One region of the Mesorhizobium sp. M0048 genome, then DNA from elsewhere that is predicted to be linked to it. Evidence: predicted binding sites of a transcription regulator. Region 1 holds the regulator's gene; each other region holds the start of a gene.
What was found. Region 1 encodes LexA, which represses DNA repair genes until DNA is damaged. Its sites were predicted from a motif close to TGTTCNNNNTGTGTTCNG; they were not measured.
Positions count from the first base shown of each region.

Region 1 (2,202 bases):
ATAGATCACTCCTTGCGGCAAGACAAAGCGGTCGCGCATCGCGCCCAGCGGATCCGCGGCATCCATCGCCTTTACGGCCACGAGATCGGGAATTCCCGTCATGATTTGCCTGCTCCCTCAAAAAATCCAACGCAACGCCGGACACGCATCAACTGTTCTTCCATTACCGGGTAGCGCGTAGCAAGGCTCCACCGGCGAGAAGCAGCCTGACCAGGCGGTGGAAACCTGGAGTTAGCCCGAGGTTGGCGTTTTGAGTTCGTTTCGTTCACGGTGCATTGACCAAACCGCACAGTCGATACGGGTTCAATTCCGTGCCCTTTGCCGACCGACGGCCGATGCCAGTGCCGCCTTCAAGGAGGCCAGAACGGCGCAAACGAAAGCAGAATCAAGGGGATGAGGCTCGCGGCGGTGAAAATACGGTACGCCGGTAGGGGACGTCGTTTGTTTCCCGAGCCTTAACGCATTCATTAAACTTTAAACAGTTGCGGAACACAACTGGAACAGATAGTGTCTGTTCTGGGTTTGTTTTCTGATTCTGTTGGGGGTCGCTATGCTGACACGCAAACAACACGAACTGCTTATGTTCATCCACGAAAGGTTGAAGGAAAGCGGTATCCCACCTTCCTTCGACGAGATGAAGGAAGCGCTCGACCTGGCTTCCAAATCCGGAATCCACCGACTGATTACGGCGCTGGAGGAGCGCGGCTTCATTCGCCGTTTGCCCAACCGGGCCCGTGCGCTGGAGGTACTACGCCTGCCTGACTCGATCGCCCCCGGCCTCAATGCGGCACGCAAGTTCTCGCCGAGTGTCATCCAGGGCAGTCTTGGGCAAGGTGCCCCTCGGCAGGGCAAGCCCACATCGTCGCGCGTCCCTGCAGCCGGCAATGACGACGATGTCGTCGCCGCCGTTTCGATCCCGGTAATGGGCCGCATCGCCGCTGGTGTGCCGATCGATGCTATCCAGCACCAGACGCATTCGATTTCGGTGCCGCCGGATATGATCATGGGCGGCGAGCATTATGCGCTCGAGGTCAAAGGCGATTCGATGATCGAGGCTGGCATTTTCGACGGCGACACGGTGATCATCCGCAACGCCGATACGGCGAGCCCCGGTGAGATCGTGGTGGCCTTGGTCGACGAGGAGGAAGCGACGCTGAAGCGGTTCCGCCGCAAGGGCGCCTCGATCGCCCTGGAGGCCGCCAATCCGGCCTACGAGACGCGCATCTTTGGACCAGACAGGGTCAAGGTGCAGGGCAAGCTCGTTGGGCTGATCCGCCGCTACTGAGTTGCGCCCTTGGTGCCGGCTTTTGGATTGTCGGCTCTGCGGTATGGCGGCAGGCCGCGCGCCGCGCGTGAAAATTTCCGCTGCACGTGCCAGGGCCGGTATGATTTTTCGACGGCGAAGCGGATTTCGGCGCGTGTTGCCGCTTGTGGATCGAAATAGACGGCCGCACTTCCCGCGCGCGCCAGTTGCCGTTTGGTGACGACGAGGACCAGCCGGTCGTAGTAGCAGGGATTATGGGCGGTGGCGTCGTCGATGACGATCAAGCTGGCGAAGGCGCAGGCTGGCCGTGCGGTATCGCGGTCCTTGGCTTGCGCAATGATCGCGCCGGATGGATGCCTGGCGAGGCAGAGACCGTCCGTGCAAATGAACGGCATGCCCGGCGGTAGGTCGGCCGGATCGGCAATGTCGAATTGCGGATCGTTCTTTCCAGGTGTTTCCGGCGCGACGATAGCCTCTGATGTGAGCGCGCGTTTCCAGTTGTCGATCGTGAACTCATTCGGGCGTGCCCGGTTGACGGCGAGCTCACCGCTGCCGATCGGCAGCGCGACCAGCCGTGCGTCCTCCGAGATCAATACGTCGGGTACGCGCGTCTGCGTTGTCGTTAGCAAGCCGGCGAGCGCAAAAGGAATTGCCGCGAGCCGCAACCAGGTCGTCGCCATGCTGGCAACGACGAGGGCGATCGTCACCAGAAGGACAGATCTCAGCGAAATCAGACCCACCGCATCGATCGGCGAGCGCTCGGAGATCCAACCGGACAGGGCGATCATCGCCGTCAGCCCTTTGCCCATCACGTAAAGGAAAGGCCCATCCGCGCCGAACGGCATCGCCAGCGCGCTGAGCACGGCGAAGGGCATGACGACCAGTGAGACGATAGGCATGATGGCCAGATTGGCGAACAGGCTGAGCGGCGCTACGCG
Region 1 is NZ_JAMYUV010000016.1:89,539-91,740, forward strand. Features, by position in the region: gene kynU (kynureninase) at 1-102, opposite strand, end outside; gene lexA (transcriptional repressor LexA) at 551-1,285, shown strand; gene NKJ84_RS16385 (ComEC/Rec2 family competence protein) at 1,279-2,202, opposite strand, start outside.

Region 2 (2,202 bases), on a different contig from region 1:
GCCGAGCACCGCGATACTCAGGCTCTGCACGCCAAGATGGACGAATCGCTTCGCGCAGTCGTCGATGCCGACAACGAGACGGCGAAGATGACAAGAAAAAACCAAAAGAAACTGAGGCGCAACGACAGCAAAACAGCAATGGTTGTCGCGGGTCGGTCTGGGCAGATTGCCCGGTGACGTCGTGATCCAACGTGAGAACTTCATGTTTTATGCTCCGATCGGCACCGGGATTCTTATCAGCATCGTGCTTTCGTTTGTTCTGTGGCTGCTCAACCGGTAGCGAGGACGGCGAGCCCGCGTCGCCGGAGGAAAAGAACGACGCGGGCCGATCGAAGCTATCCGATCCGGCAGCAAAAAATATAAGGGAAAGAGTTTGCTGCCAGGGCAGACCTTTCCCTGCGCGCCGGTGTTCCTCGCATGAGTAAAAAAGCCCGCCGCACAGTTTGATGCGGCGGGGCCGATCAAGCGCTATTGCACCGGGCGGGGGCTCGGGGTCGGGCACGCCCTGTGCGCGCGGATCACAGGGATTTTAGATTAATCGGCTGCAATACGTCCACCAACCGACGGTTGGACAATACGACGCTTGATTCCGAGAACTTTCCTCAGGGGCAAGATAGTTGCCGGAACTCAGCCTTGGCGCGGCACGTTGCTAAGTCGTTGACCTTCGCAAAGGACGCAAGCAATGGCGAAAGACATATCTCGCGAGGAAGAGCAACGCGGCACCGAAAAAGTTCTCTTCTGGGGCGCTGCAATCGCCCTTGTCCTTTTTGTGTCTCTGGTGACCATCGCCCTCATCGGGACGTCCTGATCTGTTTCGACAGCAGGATTGGACCGGTGGGCGCGAGGTCTTGCCGGGCTGCTAGGCTAGAAGCCGCTCCCATCCGCCGTTTGTCGTCTCGATCCCGAGGCGAGCAGCACGCGCGGAACTCAGAAAAATTAATTGCGCGGGTCACAACCGCAGCAAAACTGTCCCAATCCGAGCCGATCGGCTGTCCTTCTCTGGAGAGGAAAAGCCACGAGAGGACGCTACAGGCCTAACTTCTCCCGCAGCGCATCAATGCGTTTAGAAGCTTCCGCCTTGCTAAGGCCGTCAGCATAGGCGTCAGGCTCGTCGGCCTGTTCGGCCAGAGTTTTCAAATAGGACGCTTGTGCGGGGGTCATTGGATCGTCTCCGCTGACCCAATCTTCCGGGTCCTTTTCGACATTTGCCGACGCCTCGATTTTTGGGTTGTGCCGGTCGACCATGCTCAATCTCCCTTGATGATCACCACAATGAGAATGATCATGATTTGTTCCGCCACCGTGCGGCGTGGGCCAATCGCACAGCTAGGCCGCTCGGCGCCTCACTCAAGATATCGCTAAGTATGGATGAGCCCGCTTCCTCCAATCGATGGATGAAGCCGATCGTGGGCCGGTGCTACTTTGATGCATCGCGCGACTTACCCGACAAGTGCTGGCTCCAGGGGCAAAATATGAGCAAGAGGACTCTCATTGCCATCGCAATCCTCGCGAACAGTGTCGGCTGTGCCGAAGCCAAGGACCGTAAGGTCGAAACCGCGACCCTGGGCACGTACGCCAATTCGAAGAACCTGCCGGTTTGCACCGCGTCGAGCTCAGTCTTCGAAGTCCTCGGTGATAAATGTTTTCTCGTCCCAGGTTCGATGATCTATGGCGACATCGCCGAACTCTCGCAGACAATCACCTTGAGTTGGTAGCCGAAGCAACAGCCTCCCAGCGCAACCTCCATTCTCCGGTATGACGTTGCCCTTGCAGGTGCTGCCGGCGCCCCTGATACTGACCAGCGCAATCTCCAGTCACCACGGGCGTCTCGAAAATTCTTGTGCCGTCCGCACCTGCCGTCGAGCGTGTCGCGCCAACATAGCAGCGCCTCTGCATCGTGTGGGCAACCCAACGCATGCCTTCCGATCCGGAAACTCGCTTGCGCGTTTCATCGTCCATTCGGCAGTGGAAAATTAGGCGGATATGGCAGTGCTCAGGTTGGCGGCGCCGTTCTGCGATCCGCTCGGAGAGGGTGGCGGGTATCCGGGCTGGAAACAGACCAACGCCGGCGCAACCTCACCCTGAAACCAAAAGACAATATCCATGACATCCAACAGCTATGCCTCCCAAGGGTCCAAGCGCCTGCAGACATTCACCATGCCAATTTCCCTATCGCCGCTCCGATAATGAGGGCGGCATCAA
Region 2 is NZ_JAMYUV010000027.1:59,980-62,181, forward strand. Features, by position in the region: gene NKJ84_RS21055 (hypothetical protein) at 1-177, shown strand, start outside; gene NKJ84_RS21060 (DUF2905 family protein) at 182-280, shown strand; gene NKJ84_RS21065 (hypothetical protein) at 683-808, shown strand; gene NKJ84_RS21070 (DUF3072 domain-containing protein) at 1,027-1,245, opposite strand; gene NKJ84_RS21075 (hypothetical protein) at 1,473-1,715, shown strand.
Region 2: a site for LexA is predicted at 1,280-1,297, ahead of NKJ84_RS21070 (DUF3072 domain-containing protein). Genes of this name have one in related genera too.

Region 3 (2,202 bases), on a different contig from region 1:
GCGGCAGCACCGCCTGGCTGGCGCGGTCGCGCGCCTGCTTTGCCGAACCGCCGGCCGAATCGCCCTCGACGATGAAGAGCTCGGCGCCGGCGGCGGCATTCTGTGTGCAGTCGGCGAGCTTGCCGGGCAGGCGCAGCTTGCGCACCGCACTCTTGCGCGACACTTCCTTTTCCTGGCGGCGGCGCACCCGTTCGTCGGCGCGCGCGATCACCCATTCGAGCAGTTTCGAGGCCTCCTGCGGATTGTCCGCCAGCCAGTGGTCGAACGGGTCGCGGATGGCGGTTTCGACGATGCGGATCGCCTCGATCGTCGCCAGCCTGTCCTTGGTCTGGCCGACGAATTCCGGTTCGCGGATGAACACCGACAGCATGCCCGCCGCCGAGATCATCACATCCTCGGAAGTGACGATCGAGGCGCGCTTGTTGCCGACCAGATCGGCGTAGGCGCGCAAGCCGCGCGTCAGCACGTTGCGGAAGCCGGCCTCATGCGTGCCGCCTTCGGCGGTCGGAATGGTGTTGCAATAGGAATTGATAAAACCGTCGCCGCCGAACCAGGTCACGGCCCATTCGAGCGAGCCGTGACCGCCCTGCTTCTCGCTCTTGCCGGCGAACATTTCACGGGTCACCTGGAATTCGTCGCCGAGCGAGGCTTTCAGATAGTCCTTGAGGCCGCCCGGAAAATGGAATTCTGCCTTGGCCGGCGTCGTGTCCTTTTCCTTGATCAGCGAGGGATCGCAGGTCCAGCGGATTTCGACGCCGCCGAACAGATAGGCCTTTGACCGCGCCATGCGGTAGAGCCGCGCCGGCTCGAAAGCAGCACCCTTGCCGAAAATCTGCTCGTCTGGATGGAAGCGGATCTTCGTGCCGCGCCGGTTATGCACGTCGCCGAGCTGCTCAAGGCCGGTCACCGGAACGCCTCGTGAGAAGCGCTGGCGATAGAGCTTGCGCCCAATCGCGACCTCGACCTCGAGATGGTCGGACAGCGCGTTGACGACGGAAACGCCGACACCGTGCAGGCCGCCGGACGTCTCGTAAACCTTACTGTCGAACTTGCCGCCTGAATGCAGCGTCGTCATGATGAGTTCGAGCGCCGGCTTCTTGAATTTCGGGTGCGGATCGACCGGAATGCCGCGGCCGTTGTCGGTGACTGACAGGTATCCGTCGGCGGAAAGCTCGACATCGATGAAGGTCGCATGGCCGGCGACCGCCTCGTCCATCGAATTGTCGATGACCTCGGCAAACAGATGGTGCATCGCCTTGTCGTCGGTGCCGCCAATGTACATGCCCGGGCGGCGGCGCACCGGCTCCAGCCCCTCCAGCACCTCGATGTCGGCGGCACTGTAACTCTCGCTGGCGTCGCGGGGCGCCGGCCGCTTCGCCGCCTGCACCAGCGGATCGGCCGGGCGCGCGGCGGCGCGAGCAGGCTGAGGCTGCTTGTCCAATTTGGCGAAAAGATCGTTGTTGTCGTCCATGCCGGTCCTGGATTCCGATGCTGCGAATCACCACCCGATACTGCCACGCTTTTCGCGGGCAGGCGACGGAGGTTCCTGTTACGTTCGAGGATAGAGCCTCTTACTGCAAAACCATTCGACAGCCAAGCGGCGGAAATGGGGTCGAAGCTTGGAGCATCGACGCTTTGTAAACCTTGTCCGAAGGTTACGCCGGAAGACTGGCTGAAAAAACGGTATTTGCGGACTGTCGCTGACCTAGAATGCAGCGGAACGCTCACGAGGCTGTCGCTTACGCATGTTGGATTACAGTTCGCTCCTGCTCGCGGCGGCGCTGTCGGGCACGTGCCTTAGCATCACAATGTTTGCGATCTGGTTCACCGCGCCACAGGCACGCTTTGTGCTGACGGTGGCGTGCGGCATTCTCGTGCTCGTCGCACATGTGGTGCTGTTCTGGCATTACACCAGGGATCCAAGCGCCTGGCTCTGCCAGATCGTGCTTGCGCTTCTCAGCCTCGGTTTCCTGATTATCTGCCTGTCGGCCATGCAATATCTCGGCATAGGCGATTACAGGCGCGCCATCTTGCCGACCTTGGTTGCGACGGCTGTTTGCGCGGGCGCGACGTATCTCGGGTTTGATGGTGTCGGCTTCATCGTCACCTACGCGACGGTAACGGCGCTGCTCTCGCTCATCGGGGTGATGTTCTGGATTGAGGGTGGTCACGATCGCCGGATATTGCTGGTCGTCTCGTTCC
Region 3 is NZ_JAMYUV010000042.1:10,633-12,834, reverse strand. Features, by position in the region: gene parE (DNA topoisomerase IV subunit B) at 1-1,471, opposite strand, end outside; gene NKJ84_RS25535 (GGDEF domain-containing protein) at 1,746-2,202, shown strand, end outside.
Region 3: a site for LexA is predicted at 1,542-1,559, ahead of parE (DNA topoisomerase IV subunit B). Genes of this name have one in related genera too.